One region of the Streptomyces sp. LZ34 genome, then DNA from elsewhere that is predicted to be linked to it. Evidence: riboswitches for the same ligand, from Rfam matches in the RefSeq annotation. Region 1 holds a riboswitch; the other holds the start of a gene.
The links. Region 1 has a riboswitch for glycine ahead of gcvT (glycine cleavage system aminomethyltransferase GcvT). Riboswitches for the same ligand answer to the same signal wherever they lie in the genome.
Positions count from the first base shown of each region.

Region 1 (9,922 bases):
TACTTGCCATCGGGGTCCAGGACCTGGCGCAGATAGGCCGGACCGCCGGAGATGAGGTCCTTGGCCCAGATGCGCTCGATGCCGTACTTGACGTCCTGGGCGGTGATCGGCGAGCCGTCCTCCCAGGTGATCCCGTCACGCAGGGTGTACGTGTAGGTCTTGCCGCCGTCGGTGATCTTGGCGTTGGACGTGGCCAGGTCGGGGACCAGCTCGTTGCTCGCCTTGCCCGGCTTGGGGGCGTAGGTGATCAGTTGGCGCGCGTAGAAGCGCGAAAAGTCCCAGGCGAAGCCGTAGTACTGGCGCTGCGGGTCGAGCGAGTCGAAGTCCTGCTTGTTGATGAACTTGAGCGTGCCGCCCGTTTTGGTCGACGCGTTGGCGATGCCCTTCGTCGCGGCGTTGAACCCGGCGCCCTCGCCCTTGTCGTCGTCCTTGCCACCACCGCAGGCCGCGGTGGCCATCAGGGCCCCGACGACGACCGCCGCACCGGCGATCCGCCTACTTCTCGACGAACGTAGGGGTTTCATTGTTTCGTGCAACCTCCGGGATATCGGTCCTTGGCATGGCGCCGGGGAACCATCGGGTGACCGCCGCCTGACAGGTGCGGCAAGGGCAGATTCGTTTCGGTGCGGCTGGGCCGCGGTCGCGCGGGGCGCCATCAACGCGTCCCCTTCGGGTCGAGGGCGTCTCGGACGCCGTCGCCGAAGAGGTTGAACGCCAGCACGGTGATGAAGATCGCCAGACCCGGAATGATCATGAACATCGGGTCGTCCTTGTAGGTGCCGACGGCATCGGAGAGCATCTGCCCCCAGGACGCGGTCGGCGGCTTCACGCCCGCGCCCAGGAAGCTGAGCGCCGCCTCGGTGAGAATGTTCGTGGGGATCATCAGCGTGGCGTAGACGGTGATGGGCGCGACCAGGTTGGGCAGCAGCTCCCGGAAGAGGATGTAGCGCCGGCCCGCGCCCAGGCTGCGCGCCGCCTCGACGTACTCCTTCTCGCGCAGGGACAGCGTCTGGCCGCGCACGATGCGGCCGACGTACGGCCAGCCGAAGAAGCCGATCACGGAGACCAGGATCGCGATGCGCACCCCGCTGCCGGACAGCCCCAGCAGATCGTTCGGCAGCACCGAGACCAGGGAGATGATGAACAGCAGCTGCGGGAAGGCCAGCAGCATGTCCATCACCCGGCTGATAACGGTGTCAACCCAGCCGCCGAAATACCCCGCGATGACGCCGAAGACAGTCCCCAGCACCACGGCGACGACCGCCGCGAGGAAGGCCACCAGCAGCGAGATCCGCGCGCCGTAGACGATCCGGCTGAACACATCGCGGCCGTTGGACGGTTCGACGCCGAAGAGGAAGTCGGAGCTGATACCGCCCCAGGAGCCCTTCGGGGTGCCGAACAGCGGGTCGATCTCCTCCTGGTGGAACTCATTGGGCGGATGCCCCAGCACGCTCACGATCAGCGGCGCGAAGACGGCCACCAGCACCAGGAGGACGACCACGGCCCCGCCGGCCAGCGCCAGCTTGTCCCGCTTCAGGCGCATCCAGGCGATCTGACGCAGCGACCGCCCCTCGACCGAGGCTTTGACTACATCCGCCGCGACATCGACGGGTGCGGCCGGTGCCGCATCCGTGCTCGTGTCGTGCAATGGTGCCGTCATCGTGGTGGGGACCCCTCTCGACCGGTGGTGACCGGCCCACGACCTGCCGCTGTAGCGGCGTGGTTCACAAACGCAGGTGAATATCGTGCTCGTGGTGCGGAAGTTTCGTGAAGGGGAAGCGCGCACTACCCGCAGGTACGGACACCTCCCGTTGCGGGAGTCTTCATCGCGTTCGTGATCACCCGCCAGCCCATCCGGGTAATGGATGCCTAACCGTGATGTGGTGAGGGGTGTTCCGTTATCCGGACCGCGACTCCGCTCAGCGGTGCGAACCGTCCGGTTAACAGGACCGTTACCGGGGTGGTGGCAGGGGTGTTACCAGGTGCTCGGCGCGGGTCCCGACTGCCGGCCGCCGTGCGGCGGCGGATAGCCGTACGAGGGGGCCGGCTGGGCCGCCCCGTAGGCGTCACGGTCGAAGAACGGGCGGGCGTTGGCCCGCATCCACATCGCCACCGGGTCGTACTCGTCGGACATCGCGACCGTGGAAACCGGCAGCCCGTCGGGCACCGCGCCGATCGACTGGCCCATCATCACCCGCGCGGCCTCCGCGCCCGCGGCGCCGGTGTCGTACAGGTCGAGCCCGATCGCCAGATACGGCGCGCCGAGCGCGGGCTGCACCCAGGCGCGGCGCAGCGACCGCACCGCGGGCGTGCGGTGCGCGTTCTGCCCCAAGAGGGCGTAGAACTGGGGGATTTCTATGGCGGGCTCGCTGAGCCGCAGTGGCCCGGCGGGCAGCCGGTCCATACCGCAGGCGATTCTGCGCAGATCGAGCCAGGGGATGCCGATGCCGCCGCCGGGGGCATGCGGATTGAGCCACAGGCCGTAGCGGTCGGGGAAGAGCGAGGACGCGATCTGACGGCCGCCCACCACCTCATGGGCGCGGTTCCAGCCGCTGGCGGCGAGCTCCTGGACGGAGGTCACACAGGGGGCGTAGCCGAGCCCGGCGACGTCCATGTTTCCGTACTGCGCGTCGGGTGAGCCGGGGGTGCCGTGCCACAGCAGCATCCAGACCTGGCCGTCGGCGAGCGCGTACAGCAGCGACTCGTAGGCGTCGTACCGGCCGGGAGCGACCTGCTGAATCATCCGCTCGACGTGGCCGCCTCCCGCGCTCACCTGGGTCCGCCCCTCTCTCGACCTGTCCACACACCTGGGCAGGGGCGCGCGACCGCGCCCCGCCACCGGTCATCCAACCAGCTTACGGGCCTTTACAGTGGTCTCCCGGGCGACTCAGCGGTCACGGTCGTAGAACGGTCGCACCCGCTCGCGCATCCAGTCCGCCACCGGGTCCTGGGCGATGTCCAGCAGAACGAGCTGGACCGTCCACGGCAACGGTACGGTGCCGAGCGCGCGACCGAGCGCCTCCACCGCGGTGGCCTGGCCTTCCGGCCCCGGAAGGTCCAGCTCGACGCCGACGAACAGCGCGGGCGGCTCCCCCTCGACGCTGGCCAGCGCGCGCCGGGCGGTCCGCACCCCGGCCACCTTGCCGAACTCGAGCCCGGCGGCCGCCAAAAAGTCGACCGGTTCTTCCTGCCAGTCCGGCTCGAAGAGACGCACCCGGCCGCCGGTGGCCGGACCGTCCAGCTCGCTGCGCCCGGTCCGGCACAACTCGGCCACGGCCGGCGGCGGAAGCGGGACGCCGACCGCGCCGCCGGGGTTCACCGCGATGCCGAGCTGGGGCGGCAGGCCGCGGGCGAATTCGACGGCCGGGGCGACGGTGAACGCCATATGGGCGCCGACGATCTGGAGGAACTGCTGTTCGGAGCTGAACACCGGCACATATGCGCCGCCTTCGATCTCCATGGTGGGCAGGTCCAGGCCGTTGCTGTCCGGGCCGCCCCCCATGGGCAGCGGCACCCAGATCCGGCTGCGGGCCAGGGTCTCGACGATGCGGGCGCCGGCGCCGGGGACGTCGACCGAGGCGGCGAGCACCTCTTCGAGCTCGTTGCCCGGAAATGCCGGAAACGCCGGAACTGCAGAAAACGCACCGTCAGGAAACCCGCCGTGAGCCGGTACTGGACCGTGCTGCTCCGGGATGCTCATTTCTGTTCAACCGCCATCTCGTCGGACCTGCACAGGCACCCTAACGGCTGCATCGCCGGGCGGCATCGGGGGCCGCCGATCTCCACAGCAAATCCCCAGGTGGAGGGCGAGGCGACGACCGAACGCGGACGACTTATGACCGCTTCAGATCACTTCAGAACGTAATCGTCGAGTTGCGTACAGTTCGCGCTCTTCGCACCGTGGTGTCGAGTACGCCCATACATCACCACAGCGAAGGAAGGTCTCATGATCCGCGCGTCCCGCAAGGCCGAAGTCCTTGTCACCTCCGTCATGGCCGGCTCTCTTCTGTTCGGCACCGCCGGCCTGGCCGCCGCCGCGGCCGGCGGATCCGGGGGCACGGCCGGCGCCAAGGCCCCGGCCCCCACCCCAGCGGCGCTCGCCGACACACGGATGAGTCCGGCCCAGACCCAGGCCATGCGCGATCTGCGGGTCCTCCTCGAGCGGGTGGTGGATCTGGCCAAGGCGGTGGAGGAGGCCCCCGACGGGATGCTCTCGGAAGCCGAGCTGGTCAAGCACGCGGCGGCGATCGACAGCGCGGTGAAGGCCGCCCGCAAGTCCGCCGAAGCGGCCCGCACCCCGCGGGCCGCTTCGCAGGTAAAGGAGAAGGTAAAGGAGAAGGAGAAGGTCCAGGGCAAGACCCAGGACAAGGGTCGGGAGCACGGCCGGAACCAGATGCCGTCGGACGACCCCGAAGCGGGCCAAAACCAGGGCCAGGGCCAGAACCAGGGGCAGGACCAGGGGCAGGACCAGGACCAAGGCCAGGCGCCGGGCCAGAACCAGAGCCAGGCTCCGGGCCAGATCACCGTGCCGCCGCAGGCCGCCGAGCAAGGGCAGGCCGCCGGGCAGGGGCAGGCCGAGACGCCGCCGTACGCCGTTCAGGTCGAGCCCACGGACATCTCGACGGACCCGCTGGACGCGCTCCAGCGGGCGATCGACGACCTGCTGGACGCCGTCGCCACCGGCGACGAAGCCACGGCCACCGCGGCGCTCCCTCGCATCGCCGACGCCATCATGGGGCTGATCAGCGCCATCATGGGCCCGCTCCCGGGGATGAACCAGCCGATGCTGCCCCCGATGCTGCCGCTCCCGGACGAGGCGTCGACCCTCGCCGACGAGGCGTCCGCGCTCGCCGACCGGAAGCCCGTCACGATGACGGCCGCCCCGGAGCGCACCACCCCCGAGCCCGGCACGAAGCCCGGCGCCGCCGAGCACGGAAAGAAGGACCACGGCAAGAAGCACGACGCCAAGAAGCAGGAGGCGAAGAAGCCGGAGGCGAAGAAGCACGACACCAAGCCCGGCGTCCCCGAGCCTGGCACCAAGCCCGGCGCCATGACGCCGAGCACGCAGCCCGACGCCCCCGAAGCCCCCGGCACCGACGTGCCTGGCGCCGACATGCCCGGCACCGACAAGCCCGGCACCGACAAGCCCGCCGCCCCTGAGCCCGGCGCCCACAAGCCCAGCACGAGACCGGACGTCAAGAAGCCGGGTACCCAGAGGCCCACCACGACGGCCGCCACCCCGATGTCCGCCGTCGAGTCCGCCGCGCCCAAGGTGGCCGAGGACGACTCCGTGGCCCCCATGCCGCTGCCTCACCCGGTGGAGGCCGCCGTCGACCAGGCTCCGTGACGGCTGCGCTCCACCGTCCCGCCGCGCGTCACTCGAAGCCGATGCGGCGCAGCGCGCTCGCGGCCGTCCGATCCAGCAGCGCCACCGAGGCGCAGCCTTCGGGCGGCCGCCCGCCCTCCGCGGCGGCGACCAGCCGCCCCACCGCGCGGCGGTGGCGCCCGAAGGCGTAGCGGGAGACCTCACGGCCGCGGGCGGCCTGTCCCTCCAGCGCCACCGCGGCCCCGACGTCCAGCAGCACCATGTGCAGCCGACGGCCGGTGCGCCGGGCGTCGCGGGCCAGCCAGCGGCGGACCCAGGAGAGCGTGCCGCAGTCGTGCACCACGACGCTCGCGCCCGAGCGCAGCGCCCGGCGCAGCCCGGCGTAGTGGGCGCACCGCACCAGCGGGCGGTAGAGGGCGTACGGCAGCCAGCGGGGCAGCCGCCGCTCCCAGCGCTCGCGGGTGTCCTGCGAGTCCACCCGCACCACCGCGCCCCCACTCTGGTCCAGACAGGGCACGGCCCGGCCGATCATGGTGCTCTTGCCGCTGCCGGGCAGCCCGGAGGCGACCACCACGTCCCCCGCGCGGTAGCGCAGCTCGCGCGCGCCGGGCCCGGGCCTGGGCTCAGGCCCGGACCCGGACCCGGACTCGGACCCGGATTCGGACCTGGATTCGGACTCGGCCCTGGCCCCGGACTCGGCCCCGGGCCTGCGTTCGGCCGCGTCGCCACCGCCGCGCAGGTCGTGCACGGGCGCCCGGCGCCCCGGCCTGAGCGCCCCTCCGGTTGGCGCCGCTCCCTGCGTCACCGGCAGGGGCCCACATGTCGTCGTCGCGTACGTACCCTGCCCGTGCACCGTGATCGTCCTCCTAGGTCGGTCACTGCGGCTCGTTCCCGAAGAGTGTCAAGAAAAGGTAATGTCCAGCAAGGTGGTATCCCTGTGGGCTGGGCATTCATGCCCTGTGAGTCGGGCCTGTGAGTGGGGCCGGTGAGTCCGGCCTGCGCGTGGGGCCTGTGAGTGGGGGGCCGGGGCGACAGCGGTTCCACCCGGTCAGGTCTTCCCTTCTCGGGCGTACGTGCGATGATGTTGCGCGCAACTCCATACCGGCCGCTTGAATCCGCGCGGGAGAGTCCTCGGCCACCGGCAGCAGTGCCGGCCGTCCGGGGCGCCGAAGGAGCAAGTCCTCCCTTGAATCTCTCAGGCCCCGATACCGCGCGGGCGAGGCAGATCTGAAAAGCGAGCCGCTGGCGTGGCTCCACCCACGGTGCAAGCCGGACCGCTCTCCGCGATGACGCCGACGATGTCGGCCGGGAGAAGGGGTCACGGCGAACCTCTCAGGTTCCGATGACAGATGGGGAGGACTCGTCCTCGTCGTCCTCGTCGCCGTCCCGCCCTGGAGCCAGCCCCCCATGACCGATGCCCCGATGCCCGACACATCCGTGACCGGCGCCCCGCCCACCCCCCGCCATACCGCCCTGGACGCGGTGCACCGCGCGCTCGGCGCCACCATGACCGACTTCGCCGGCTGGGAGATGCCGCTGCGCTACGGGAGCGAGCGCGACGAGCACACCGCGGTGCGCACCCGCGCCGGCCTCTTCGACCTCTCCCACATGGGTGAGATCACGCTCACCGGCCCGCAGGCCGGCGCCGCCCTGGACCGGGCGCTGGTGGGCCATCTGTCGGCGCTCGCCGTCGGCCGCGCCCGCTACACCATGATCTGCGACGCCCAGGGCGGCATCCTGGACGACCTGATCGTCTACCGCCTCGGCGAGCAGGAGTTCCTGGTGGTCGCCAACGCCTCGAACGCCCAGGTGGTGCTGGACGCGCTCACCGAGCGCGCCGAGGGCCTGGACGCGGCCGTACGGGACGACCGGGACGCGTATGCGCTGATCGCCGTCCAGGGCCCGGCGTCTCCCACGATCCTGGAGGGCCTGACCGACGCCAATCTGGACGGCCTCAAGTACTACGCGGGCCTGCCCGGCACGGTCGCGGGCGTCCCGGCGCTGATCGCCCGTACCGGCTACACGGGCGAGGACGGCTTCGAGCTGTTCGTGTCGCCGGACGACGCCGAGCGGCTGTGGCAGGCGCTGACCGAGGCGGGGGCCCCGGCCGGGCTGGTGCCGTGCGGGCTGTCCTGCCGGGACACGCTGCGTCTGGAGGCCGGGATGCCGCTGTACGGGCATGAGCTGACCCGCCGGACCACGCCCTTCGACGCGGGGCTCGGCCGGGTGGTGAAGTTCGACAAGCCCGGTGACTTCGTCGGACGCGCGGCCCTGGAGGCGGCGGCGCGCCGGGCCGAGACCGATCCGCCGCGGGTGCTGGTCGGCCTGGTCGCGGCGGGCCGCCGGGTCCCGCGTGCGGGGTACCCGGTGATCGGCGCGGACGGCGCGGTGATCGGCGAGGTCACCTCGGGCGCGCCCTCGCCCACCCTCGGCAAGCCGATCGCGATCGCGTATGTGGACGCCGGGCACGCCACGCCGGGGACGGCGGGTGTGTCAGTGGACATCCGCGGTACCCATGAGCCGTACGAGGTCGTGGCCCTCCCCTTCTACAAGCGGCGCTGAGCCCGCCGCCCGCCGGCGGCGCCGGGCCACCCCGTGCGTACTCCCCCAGCTACCACTGGGCGGTGCCCCTCCCGTACCGCCTGTCCCACCAGGCAAGACCCGTTTCCCAAGCATCCCCCCGTATCCAGGAGAATCGGACCATGAACAACCCCCAGCAGCTGCGTTACAGCAAGGAGCACGAGTGGCTGTCGGCCGCCGGCGAGGACGGTGTGTCGACGGTCGGCATCACCGAGTTCGCGGCCAACTCGCTCGGCGACGTCGTCTTCGTCCAGCTCCCGGAGGTCGGCACGACGGTCACCGCGGGTGAGACCTGCGGCGAGCTGGAGTCCACGAAGTCCGTCAGCGATCTGTACGCGCCGGTCACCGGCGAGGTCACCGAGATCAACGAGGACGTGGTGAACGACCCGGCGCTGGTGAATTCCGCCCCCTTCGAGGGCGGCTGGCTGTTCAAGGTGAGGGTGACGGACGAGCCGGACGAACTGCTCTCCGCCGACGAGTACGCCGCCTTCGCCGAAAACTGAACCCCTCCTTCGATCGGGACCCTGATGTCGCTTCTCAACAGCTCCCTGCACGAGCTCGACCCGGACGTAGCCGCCGCGGTCGACGCCGAACTCCACCGCCAGCAGTCCACCCTGGAGATGATCGCCTCGGAGAACTTCGCTCCGGTCGCGGTCATGGAGGCCCAGGGCTCGGTCCTGACCAACAAGTACGCCGAGGGCTACCCGGGCCGCCGCTACTACGGCGGCTGTGAGCACGTCGACGTGGTCGAGCAGATCGCCATCGACCGCGTCAAGGCGCTCTTCGGCGCCGAGGCCGCCAACGTCCAGCCGCACTCCGGCGCCCAGGCGAACGCGGCCGCGATGTTCGCCCTGCTCTCCCCCGGTGACACCATCCTGGGCCTGAACCTGGCGCACGGCGGTCACCTCACCCACGGGATGAAGATCAACTTCTCCGGCAAGCTCTACAACGTGGTGCCCTACCACGTGGACGTCGAGACCGGCCTGGTCGACATGGACGAGGTCGAGCGGCTGGCCAAGGAGCACCGCCCCAAGCTGGTGATCGCGGGCTGGTCGGCGTACCCGCGCCAGCTGGACTTCCCGGCCTTCCGCCGGATCGCGGACGAGGTCGGCGCGTACCTCATGGTGGACATGGCCCACTTCGCCGGCCTGGTCGCGGCCGGGCTGCACCCCTCCCCGGTGCCGCACGCCCATGTGGTCACCACCACCACCCACAAGACCCTCGGCGGCCCGCGCGGCGGCGTGATCCTCTCCACGGCCGAGCTGGCCAAGAAGATCAACTCCGCGGTCTTCCCCGGTCAGCAGGGCGGCCCGCTGGAGCACGTGGTCGCGGCGAAGGCGGTGGCCTTCAAGATCGCGGCGGGCGAGGACTTCAAGGACCGCCAGCAGCGCACCCTCGAAGGCGCCAAGCTGCTGGCCGAGCGGCTCACCCAGCCCGACGTGGCCAAGGCCGGGGTCTCCGTGCTGTCCGGCGGCACCGACGTCCACCTCGTCCTGGTCGACCTGCGCGACTCGGAGCTGGACGGCCGGCAGGCCGAGGACCGCCTCCACGAGATCGGCATCACGGTCAACCGCAACGCCATCCCGAACGACCCGCGCCCCCCGATGGTCACCTCCGGCCTGCGCATCGGCACCCCGGCGCTGGCCACCCGCGGCTTCACCGCCGACGACTTCCGCGAGGTCGCCGACATCATCGCCGAGGCGCTCAAGCCGTCGCACGACGCGGAGGCGCTCAAGGCGCGCGTCACCGCGCTCGCCGACAAGCACCCGCTGTACCCGGACCTCAAGAAGTAACGGGCCCCGAAGGTGTGCGGGGGCGCACACCCCCAGCGCCCCCGCACACCCGCACCACCACGCACGCACCCACCGTGCAGACGCAAGGAGTTCACCGGTGGCCATCTCCGTCTTCGACCTCTTCTCGATCGGCATCGGTCCGTCCAGCTCCCATACGGTCGGCCCCATGCGGGCCGCGAGAATGTTCGTCCGCCGGCTGAAGAACGACGGCCTGCTCGCCCAC
Region 1 is NZ_CM132680.1:4,318,036-4,327,957, forward strand. It holds gene ACWY4P_RS16865 (ABC transporter substrate-binding protein) at 1-524, opposite strand, end outside; gene ACWY4P_RS16870 (ABC transporter permease) at 656-1,660, opposite strand; gene ACWY4P_RS16875 (enhanced serine sensitivity protein SseB C-terminal domain-containing protein) at 1,976-2,743, opposite strand; gene ACWY4P_RS16880 (enhanced serine sensitivity protein SseB) at 2,888-3,700, opposite strand; gene ACWY4P_RS16885 (hypothetical protein) at 3,947-5,347, shown strand; gene ACWY4P_RS16890 (AAA family ATPase) at 5,376-6,074, opposite strand; glycine riboswitch at 6,437-6,547, shown strand; gene gcvT (glycine cleavage system aminomethyltransferase GcvT) at 6,734-7,888, shown strand; gene gcvH (glycine cleavage system protein GcvH) at 8,029-8,409, shown strand; gene glyA (serine hydroxymethyltransferase) at 8,434-9,699, shown strand; gene ACWY4P_RS16910 (L-serine ammonia-lyase) at 9,797-9,922, shown strand, end outside.

Region 2 (9,922 bases), 2.9 Mb from region 1:
TGAGCTGTCTGCCGGTCCTCGCCAGCGCATTCGAGTAGCCTTTCCCGGAAGAGGGATACGGGAAACCACCCTTAGGGTGATTATCACTCGGCGTGCCGAGTGTGGCGATCGTTGACGCACCCCGGGTGACTGCCTACCGTCGAGAAGGCAGGTCGAGGACGGAGGTCGGCGTGAGAAGCAGTGGCGACGGCACGGCGGCAGGCGGTCCGTACACGCTCCACGGGAGCGCACCGGCCGAACCGGCATTGAAGGCTCGGGTAGCGGCACAGGCCGCGCCGCCGCGGGAAGGCGCCGTGGCGAAGCCCGAGCAGGTGGGGTACCGCGGGCCGACCGCTTGTGCGGCCGCCGGCATCACCTACCGCCAGCTGGACTACTGGGCGCGTACCGGGCTCGTGGAGCCGAGTGTGCGGCCCGCGTACGGCTCGGGCAGTCAGCGGCTCTACAGCTTCCGGGACGTCGTCGTCCTCAAGATCGTCAAGCGGCTGCTGGACACCGGTGTGTCCCTGCAGAACATCCGGGCCGCCGTCCAGCACCTGCGCACGCGCGGCCTCGACGACCTCGCCCAGATGACGCTGATGAGCGACGGGGCGACGGTCTACGAATGCACGTCGCCCGACGAGGTGGTCGAGCTCCTCCAGGGCGGCCAGGGCGTCTTCGGGATCGCCGTGGGCGTGGTGTGGCGGGACGTGGAGAGCGCGCTGGCGCAGCTCCACGGCGAGCGCGTGGACACCGGCGAGACGCTGGTGGGGCACAACCCCGCCGACGAGCTCGCGCGGCGCCGCAACCGCGCGGGCTGAGCGCGGCGCGGCAACCGCGGGCTGAGCGCGGAGCCCGGCTCGCGGGGATGCGACGGGCTCGGCGGCGTCTGCGGCCTGCGGGCCGCGGGCCGCAGACCGCGGACTGCCTCGGCTGACTGCCCCATCCGATGGTCACTCGCCCGATTGTCAGTGGCATGCGGCAGCATCTGTAGGTGTGAGGGGTGCGCCGACGATTCTCCATCTGGACATGGACGCCTTCTACGCCGCGGCGGAGCAGGCGGCCAAGCCCAGCCTGCGCGGCAAGCCCGTGATCGTCGGCGGCCTGGGGCCGCGAGGCGTGGTGGCCACGGCCTCCTACGAGGCGCGGGTGTTCGGGGTCCACTCGGCCATGGCGATGGCCCAGGCCCGCCGCCTGTGTCCGAACGCGGCGTATCTCACCCCCCGCTTCTCCCTGTACCGCCAGGTGAGTGACACGGTCATGGCCCTGCTGGCCGCCCTGTCCCCGCTGGTCGAGCCGCTGAGCCTGGACGAGGCGTTCGTGGATCTGGAGGCGGGCGGTGTCCCGGCCACGTCCGAGGCGGCGCGGGCCGTGGGGGAGCGGCTGCGCGCGGACATCGTGGCCGCGACCGGGCTGACCGGCTCGGTGGGCCTGGCCGGGGCCAAGATGCTTGCCAAGATCGCCTCCGAGCAGGCCAAGCCCGATGGGCTGGTGCTCATCGAGCCGGGCACCGAGCGGGAGCTGCTGGGGCCCCTGCCGGTGCGCACGCTCCCCGGGGTGGGCCCGGCCACCGCGGAGGCGCTGCGCCGGGCCGGGATCCACACCGTCGCCGAGACCCGGGAGGCGGGGGAGGAGGAGCTGGTGCGGCTGCTGGGCAAGGCCCATGGCGCGTCGCTGTACGGCATGGCCTGGGGGCGGGACGACCGGCCGGTCGTCGCCGAGCGGGACGCCAAGTCCGTATCGGTGGAGGACACGTACGACGTCGACCTCACCGACCGCACGCGGGTGCAGGTGGAGGTGGCGCGGCTCGCCGACCGGTGTGTGCGGCGGCTGCGCGGGGCCGGCCGTTCGGGGCGCACGGTCGTGCTCAAGGTGCGGCGTTACGACTTCTCCACGCTGACCCGGTCCGAGACGCTGCGCGGGCCGACGGACGATCCGGGAGTGGTGCGGGAGGCCGCGGCGCGGCTGCTGGAAGGCGTGGACACCACGGCGGGTGTGCGGCTGCTGGGAGTGGGCGTGAGCGGGCTGGCGGACTACACCCAGGAGGATCTGTTCGCCCAGGCGGCCCAGGCCGCCCATGAGGCTCAGGAGGCCGCGGAGGGGACGCGCGAGGCCGGAGGGGCGCCGGAGCCCGCCCCGGCGGGCCTGGAGGAGGAGGGCGAGGACGCCGGCCGGCCGCGCCGCTGGCTGCCCGGCTCCGATGTACGACACGCGGAGTACGGGGCGGGGTGGGTGCAGGGCAGCGGGGTCGGCCGGGTGACCGTGCGGTTCGAGGAGCCCTGGTCGGAGCCGGGCCGGGTGCGGACCTTCGCGGTCGACGACCAGGCGCTGGAGCCCGCGGAGCCGCTGCCGCTGGTCAGGCCCGCTGTGAGCGACAGCGACAGCGACACCGACACCGACGCCGCCGCTCAGGGCCAGCGGCCGGATCAGGGCTCGGGCCAGGACCGGGGTTCGGGCCAGGAGCGGCGCCAAGGTCAGCCGGTCACGTCCAGGCCGTAGTGGTGGTAGAGCTGTAGCTCCTGCTCGGGCGACAGGTGGCGGCCGACCCCGAAGTCCGGCGCGTCCTTGATGAGCGCCCGCTCGTACGGCACTCGCAGCGAGTCGTCGACGATCTCGCTGGGTTCGAGAGGCACGAACACGTCCCGGCTGAACAGGCCGGTGCGTACCGCCGCCCATTCCGGCTCGCCGGTCGCGTCGTCGAGGTAGACCTCGTCCACGGTGCCGATCTTCGCGCCATCGCGGTCGAAGGCCTTGCGGCCGATGAGGGTCCGCGGATCGATGTCGGTCTGCACACTCTCTCCCACACGTGGCGATTTGTCCCGTAATACCCGTGATATCTAAGAAAAGCCACAACGCCGCGCGCGTCCACTCGAGCGCTTGCCCAAAAACCCTGGCGGCAGGCTCGCTGGTAGGCTGACGGTGGCTGCAGACCCCGTGCGGGAGAGCTCTCCGCCGACGTCGTCGGAGGCGCCGAAGGAGCAAATCCTCCCCGGAATCTCTCAGGCACACGTACCGCGCGGGTGAGGTCACTCTGGAAAGCAGGGCGGGCCACGGGCGAGCACAGCTCCGGAACCCCTCCTCACCGACGGTGAAAGCCGGGTCGCAGTCCGCGGGCCCGGTGAAGCTCTCAGGTCGAGATGACAGAGGGGGAGGCCGTTCGGGCACCCGCACCGTGGTGCCCCTCGTCGGTCGTACAGACCAGGAGGCCTCGCAGATGACCGCCAACCGCACCTCACTGACCGAGCTGGAACGCGGTACTCCGTTCGAGCGGCGCCATATCGGACCCGACGCCGAGGCCCAGGCCAAGATGCTCGCGCAGGTCGGCTTCGGCTCCCTCGACGAGCTCACCCAGGCCGCCGTGCCGGAGGTCATCAAGAGCGCCGGGGAACTGGGGCTGCCCCCGGCCCGCACCGAGGCCGAGGTGCTGGCCGAGCTGCGCGGCCTGGCCGAGCGCAACCAGGTGCTCTCCCCGATGATCGGCCTGGGCTACTACGGGACCTTCACCCCGCCGGTGATCCTGCGCAATGTGCTGGAGAACCCCGCCTGGTACACCGCGTACACGCCCTATCAGCCGGAGATCTCCCAGGGCCGGCTGGAGGCGCTGCTCAACTTCCAGACCGTCGTGGCCGACCTCACCGGGCTGCCGACCGCCGGTGCCTCGCTGCTCGACGAGGCCACCGCCGCCGCCGAGGCCATGGCGCTGTCGCGGCGGGTGGGCAAGGTCAAGCAGGGCGTGTTCCTGATCGACGCCGACACCCTGCCGCAGACCGTCGCGGTCATCCAGACCCGCGCCGAGCCCACCGGCGTCGAGGTGGTCGTCGCCGACCTCTCGACGGGCATACCGGCCGAGGTGGCCGAGCGCGGGGTGTTCGGCGTGCTGCTCCAGTACCCGGGCGCCTCCGGCGCGGTGCGCGACCCACGCCCGGTCATCGAGCGGGCCCATGAGCTCGGCGCGGTGGTCACCGTCGCCGCCGACCTGCTGGCCCTCACCCTGCTCACCTCGCCCGGGGAGCTGGGCGCCGACATCGCGGTCGGCAGCAGCCAGCGGTTCGGTGTGCCGATGGGCTTCGGCGGGCCGCACGCCGGTTTCATGGCCGTCCGCGAGGCCTACGCCCGCAGCCTGCCGGGCCGTCTGGTGGGCGTCTCGGTCGACGCCGACGGCGACAAGGCGTACCGCCTGGCCCTGCAGACCCGCGAGCAGCACATCCGCCGGGAGAAGGCCACCAGCAACATCTGCACCGCCCAGGTCCTGCTCGCCGTGATGGCCGGCATGTACGCCGTCTACCACGGCCCGGACGGGCTCAAGACCATCGCCCGGCGCACCCACCGCTACGCGGCCGTGCTCGCCGAGGGCCTGCGGGCCGGGGGTGTGGAGACCGTGCACGGCGCGTTCTTCGACACCCTGACCGTGTATGTCCCGGGCCGGGCCGCCGAGGTCGTCACCGCGGCCCGCGAGGCCGGGGTCAACCTGCGGCTGACCGACGCCGACCATGTGGGCATCGCCTGCGACGAGACCACCGGCCGCGCCCAGCTCGCCGCCGTGTGGTCGGCCTTCGGCGTGGACGGCGGGCTGCCCGCCATCGACGAGCTGGACGCCGCCGCGGCCGACGCGCTCCCCGCCGACCTGCTGCGCGGCGACGTGTACCTGACCCACCCGGTCTTCCACCGGCACCGCTCCGAGACCGCGATGCTGCGCTATCTGCGGCGCCTGGCCGACCGCGACTACGCCCTGGACCGGGGCATGATCCCGCTCGGCTCCTGCACCATGAAGCTCAACGCCACCACCGAGATGGAGCCGGTCACCTGGCCGGAGTTCGGGGAGCTGCACCCCTTCGCGCCCGTCGAGCAGGCCCAGGGCTACCTGACGCTGATCCGCGAGCTGGAGGAGCGGCTGGCCGAGGCCACCGGCTACGACAAGGTCTCCCTGCAGCCGAACGCCGGATCGCAGGGCGAGCTGTCCGGGCTGCTGGCCGTGCGCGCCTACCACCGGGCAGGCGGCGAGGAGCGGCGCACCGTCTGCCTCATCCCGTCCTCCGCGCACGGCACCAACGCCGCCAGCGCCGTGATGGCGGGCATGAAGGTCGTCGTGGTCAGGACCGGCGAGGACGGCGAGGTGGACGCCGACGACCTGCGCGCCAAGATCGAGCAGTACGGCGACGAACTGGCCGTCCTGATGGTCACCTACCCGTCCACACACGGCGTGTTCGAGGAGCACATCAGCGAGATCTGCGCGGCCGTGCACGACGCGGGCGGCCAGGTCTACGTGGACGGCGCGAACCTCAACGCCCTGGTGGGGCTGGCCCGGCCGGGCAGGTTCGGCGGCGATGTCTCCCACCTGAACCTCCACAAGACCTTCTGCATCCCGCACGGCGGCGGTGGTCCCGGCGTGGGCCCGGTCGCGGTGCGCGAGCACCTGGCGCCGTATCTGCCCAACCACCCGCTCCAGCCCGCGGCGGGCCCGGCGACCGGCGTGGGCCCGGTCGCGGCCGCGCCCTGGGGTTCGGCGGGCATCCTGCCCATCTCCTGGGCGTACGTCCGGCTGATGGGCGCCGAGGGGCTGCGCCGGGCCACCCAGGTGGCGGTGCTCGGCGCCAACTACATCGCCAGGCGCCTGGAGCCGCACTACCCGGTGCTCTACACCGGCCCCGGCGGCCTGGTCGCCCACGAGTGCATCGTCGATCTGCGGCCGCTCACCAAGGCGACCGGCGTGAGCGTCGACGATGTGGCCAAGCGGCTGGTCGACTACGGGTTCCACGCGCCCACGATGTCGTTCCCGGTCGCCGGCACGCTGATGATCGAGCCGACGGAGAGCGAGGACCTGGCGGAGCTGGACCGGTTCTGCGAGGCGATGATCGCCATCCGGGCGGAGATCGAGAAGGTCGGCTCCGGGGAGTGGCCCCAGGACGACAACCCGCTGCGGAACGCCCCGCACACGGCGGCCGCGCTCAGCGGGGAGTGGGAGCACCCCTACACCCGGGCGGAGGCGGCCTTCCCGGCCGGGGTGTCGCCGGCCGACAAGTACTGGCCGCCGGTGCGGCGGATCGACGGCGCCTTCGGCGACCGCAACCTGGTCTGTTCCTGCCCGCCGCTGGAGTCGTACGAGAGCTGACCGGGCGGGCCCGGTCGGGTACGGGGCCGGTGCGGCGGAAGCGCCGGGCCGGCCCCTGAGAATTCGCCTGGGCAGGGCCTAGGCGGCGGTGACGACGCGCTCGGTGTCCAGCGCCCGGCGCGGGGCGATGATCTTCCCGTCCGGCAGCAGCTCACCGGTGTCCTCGAAGAGGAGGACGCCGTTGCACAGCAGGCTCCAGCCCTGCTCGGGGTGGTGCGCCACGAGATGGGCGGCCTCCCGGTCGGCGGAGTCGGCTGACGGGCACGATGGCTGGTGCTGGCACATGGAAGGGATCTCTCGCTGGGGTGTGGTGAGTGTCCTGTGGCTTGCTGCGGCAGTCATGGCCGCCCCCCGTTGGTCAGTCGGTCGGTTGCTCCAAGTGTTGCCCTACAGGCCGGTTTCCGCATGGATTTCACGGCACCGGTACTCGCTAGATAATGACGCATCCACACGGCCGACGGTTCATCGCGACGGGACTGTTACGAGCCCGCAGCGGAGCGCCCCGTGATCCTTGGGATCACGGGGCGCTCGGGCGTGGGGGCGGGTGCCGCGGGTCGTCAGGCCGACGAGCCCAGCAGCGGCGTCCGCGTCAGCCGGAGGGTGAGCACCGGCAGCAGATCCGCCGCGCGGTGCGCGCGGTGGGCGGCGATGCCCGGCGGGGCCGGGGTGAGCGGTACCAGCAGGTCTTCCGCGGCGAGATGGCCTTCGGAGGCGTCGGCGGTCGGGTCGCCGCGCAGCCACAGCGTCAGCATGTACAGCTCCGGGATGGACAGCAGCCGTGGCTGGTACACCGAGGGCAGTGACTCGGCCTGGCTCAGCGCCAGTTCGGCCGAGGACACATACGGGCCTTCGGAGAAGTGTGAGAAGACCCAGCCGTCGGCGGTCAGCATCGCCTCGGCGGAGGCCACCGTACGCTCACTGTCGCGGATCAGGAACCGCCATCCGCTGAGCCGCGCGCGCGGCGGGCCGTCGGGGGCGGTGATGTCGTCCAGGACGTGGACGGGCAGTGGGAGTTCGAGCTCGAAGGGCCCGTCCAGGGCGCCGAGGAGCGGGGTGCGGACGGCGGTGGGAGAGCCAAGGGCCGTGCGGATGCTGTTCAGAGCAGGCGCTGGAGCCGAGGGGACGTGCAGCGGCATGGTGGGTCGCCTCTCACTTCGGAGACACGGTGGAGCGCTGGCGTGCCAGGTGCGGATGGCGCTGTCGGTGTACGCGGGTCAGAGGGGGCCTGACGAGATGTCAGGACGCTGTCTCTCTGCCTCGGTTGCCGAGTTTATACGACAAGTGTTCCCGTCGTGTTTCATGTACCTGTCCCCGGCATTGCGGGCAAGCACTTATCCGGCCCGCCAGGGCGAGGGGATTTTCGCCGATTCTCTGTCATATGCACGGATATGACCTGGCATTTTAACCCAACCCGGGTAGGCTTGATCTGGTGGGTGTTTTTCATCACGGCAATGCGGCGCTGTGCAGAGCCTATCGGTTGGGTGGTCCGCGCGTGGCGTTATCGATCTCATTGGCTGGGCATCATCGAGCGTGATGTACGCGGCCGGGGGCCGTTGATCCACTCGAGGAAGGGACGCTTCGATGGGGGACAAGGTCGTAGCCGGAGAGTTCGATCCGTCCGGGCGGCAGCGGCAGCGCGCGAGGCTCCGGCAGGGCCTCGAGGCGCTGGCCCGGCTCCTGGCCGAGAAGCGTTTCGATCGCCCCAAGAATCTCATGGGGCTGGAGATCGAGCTGAATCTCGCGGGGGTCGACGGGATGCCGAGGATGATGAACACCGAGGTTCTGGAGAGAATCGCCAGCCATGATTTCCAGACCGAACTCGGGCAGTGCAATCTTGAAGTAAACATCGTGCCCCACCGTTTGCACGGAAGGGTTCTCGACCAGTTGGCGGAAGAGCTCCGGACGGGGTTGTCATATGCCGATCGCAAGGCGGGGGAAGTGGACTCCGAGATCGTTATGATCGGAATTCTTCCGACCCTTGCCGCCCGCGACCTGGGCTCCACGAACCTCTCCTACGACGACCGCTACAAACTTCTCAACGAACAGATGCTGGCCGCCCGCGGCGAGGATTTTCTGATCGATGTCGAGGGCGAGGAGCGGTTCCGCTACGCCTCCGGCTCGATCGCCCCCGAGGCCGCCTGCACCTCGGTCCAGTTGCACCTACAGGTGACCCCGGGCCGGTTCGCGGCCGTGTGGAACGCGGCCCAGGCGGTGGCCGCCGCGCAGATCGCGGTGGGCGCCAACTCCCCCTTCCTGTTCGGCCGGGAGGTGTGGCGCGAGTCCCGTCCACCGCTGTTCCTCCAGGCCACGGACGTCCGCCCGCCGGAGTTCGCGGCCCAGGGCGTGCGCCCGCGGACCTGGTTCGGCGAGCGCTGGATCAGCGACGCGTACGAGCTCTTCGAGGAGAATCTGCGCTTCTTCCCGCCGCTGCTGTCGACCGCGGGGGACGAGGACCCGCTGCGGGCGCTGGACGACGGCGGGGTGCCGCTGCTGAACGAGCTGGTGCTGCACAACGGCACCATCTACCGCTGGAACCGCCCCGTGTACGCGGTCGCCGACGGCGTGCCGCACCTGAGGGTGGAGAACCGGGTGCTGCCCGCCGGGCCCACCGTCAGCGATGTCATCGCCAATGCCGCCTTCTACTACGGCCTGGTGCGGGCGCTCGCCGAGGAGCCGCGCCCGGTGTGGAAGCGGCTGCCGTTCGAGGCCGCGGCGGCCAACTTCGACACGGCCTGCCGCCATGGCATCGACGCGGTCCTGCGGTGGCCCAAGCCGGGCGGCCGCTCCTCCTCGACCGTGCGGATCCCCGCCGTCCGGCTCGTCCAGGAGGAGCTGCTGCCGCTGGCCGCCGCCGGGCTCGACGCCTGGGGTGTCGAGCCCGCCGACCGAGAGCGCTACCTGGGGATCATCGAGGAGCGCTGCCGGCGGCGGGTCAACGGCGCGTCCTGGCAGGCCGCCGCGTACCACCGGGCCCGGGAGAGCGGGCTCGGGCGGGACGCCGCGCTCGCGGCGATGACCCGCCGCTACTGCGAGCTGATGCGCACCGGCGAACCGGTCCACACCTGGCCGGCCGGACTCCCCGGCTGACCGGCACGGCCGGGGGAGAGCCGAGCCGTAAAAAAAGGGGGCCGTGTCTCAGCCCGAGCTCTCCGCGCCCGCCCGGCTCGCCGACACGATCGCCTTGAGGATCACGCTGTCGATCTGTGCCGGGTCCGCCACCTGCTGCGCCGAGCCGCCGGTCGCCTCCGCGATGTCCTCGCACGCGGACAGGTCGGCGTCCGGCCCGACCGCGATGGCGATCAGCGGCACCGGGCGGCTCGGGTCGGCGAGCCGGCCCAGCTCCTGGACCAGCGACTTGCGCGAGATGCTGCCCTCGTCCTGGTTGGACCCGTCGGTGAGCAGCACGACGGCGTTGAACTTGCCCTCCGCGTAGCCGTCGCGTGCCTTCCGGTACGCCGCGAGCGTCGTGTCGTACAGCCCGGTCGCCCCGTCCGGCACCGGCTCCAGGGCGCCGAAGGCGGCCGTCAGCCGGTCGCGCTGGGTGGACCCGTCCGAGGTGCGCAGGCCCAGCCTCCGGGTGGGGACCAGCTCCCGGTAGTCCCGGGCGCCGTCGAGGCGCCGGGAGAACTCCCACAGCCCGATCTCGTCCTCCGGTGTGAACTGCGCCAGCGCCCGCAGCAAGGACGCCCTGGTGACGGCCATCCGGGATTCGCCGCGCCGACCGGCCACCGGGGCCGACATGGAGGCCGAGGCGTCGACGACCGTGTTCAGCCGAGCGCTCTGCACGGTGATCGTCCACATGCCCAGCGCCGTGTCCAGCTCCGCGCCCGACGGCCC
Region 2 is NZ_CM132680.1:1,416,270-1,426,191, reverse strand. It holds gene ACWY4P_RS04975 (MerR family transcriptional regulator) at 171-797, shown strand; gene ACWY4P_RS04970 (DNA polymerase IV) at 973-2,475, shown strand; gene ACWY4P_RS04965 (PRC-barrel domain-containing protein) at 2,451-2,768, opposite strand; glycine riboswitch at 2,904-3,001, shown strand; glycine riboswitch at 3,002-3,130, shown strand; gene gcvP (aminomethyl-transferring glycine dehydrogenase) at 3,191-6,085, shown strand; gene ACWY4P_RS04955 (DUF5999 family protein) at 6,164-6,370, opposite strand; gene ACWY4P_RS04950 (hypothetical protein) at 6,643-7,221, opposite strand; gene ACWY4P_RS04945 (glutamate--cysteine ligase) at 7,667-9,172, shown strand; gene ACWY4P_RS04940 (substrate-binding domain-containing protein) at 9,221-9,922, opposite strand, start outside.
Region 2: linked by a shared signal. The riboswitch ahead of gcvP (aminomethyl-transferring glycine dehydrogenase) and the one ahead of gcvT (glycine cleavage system aminomethyltransferase GcvT) in region 1 are both predicted to bind glycine.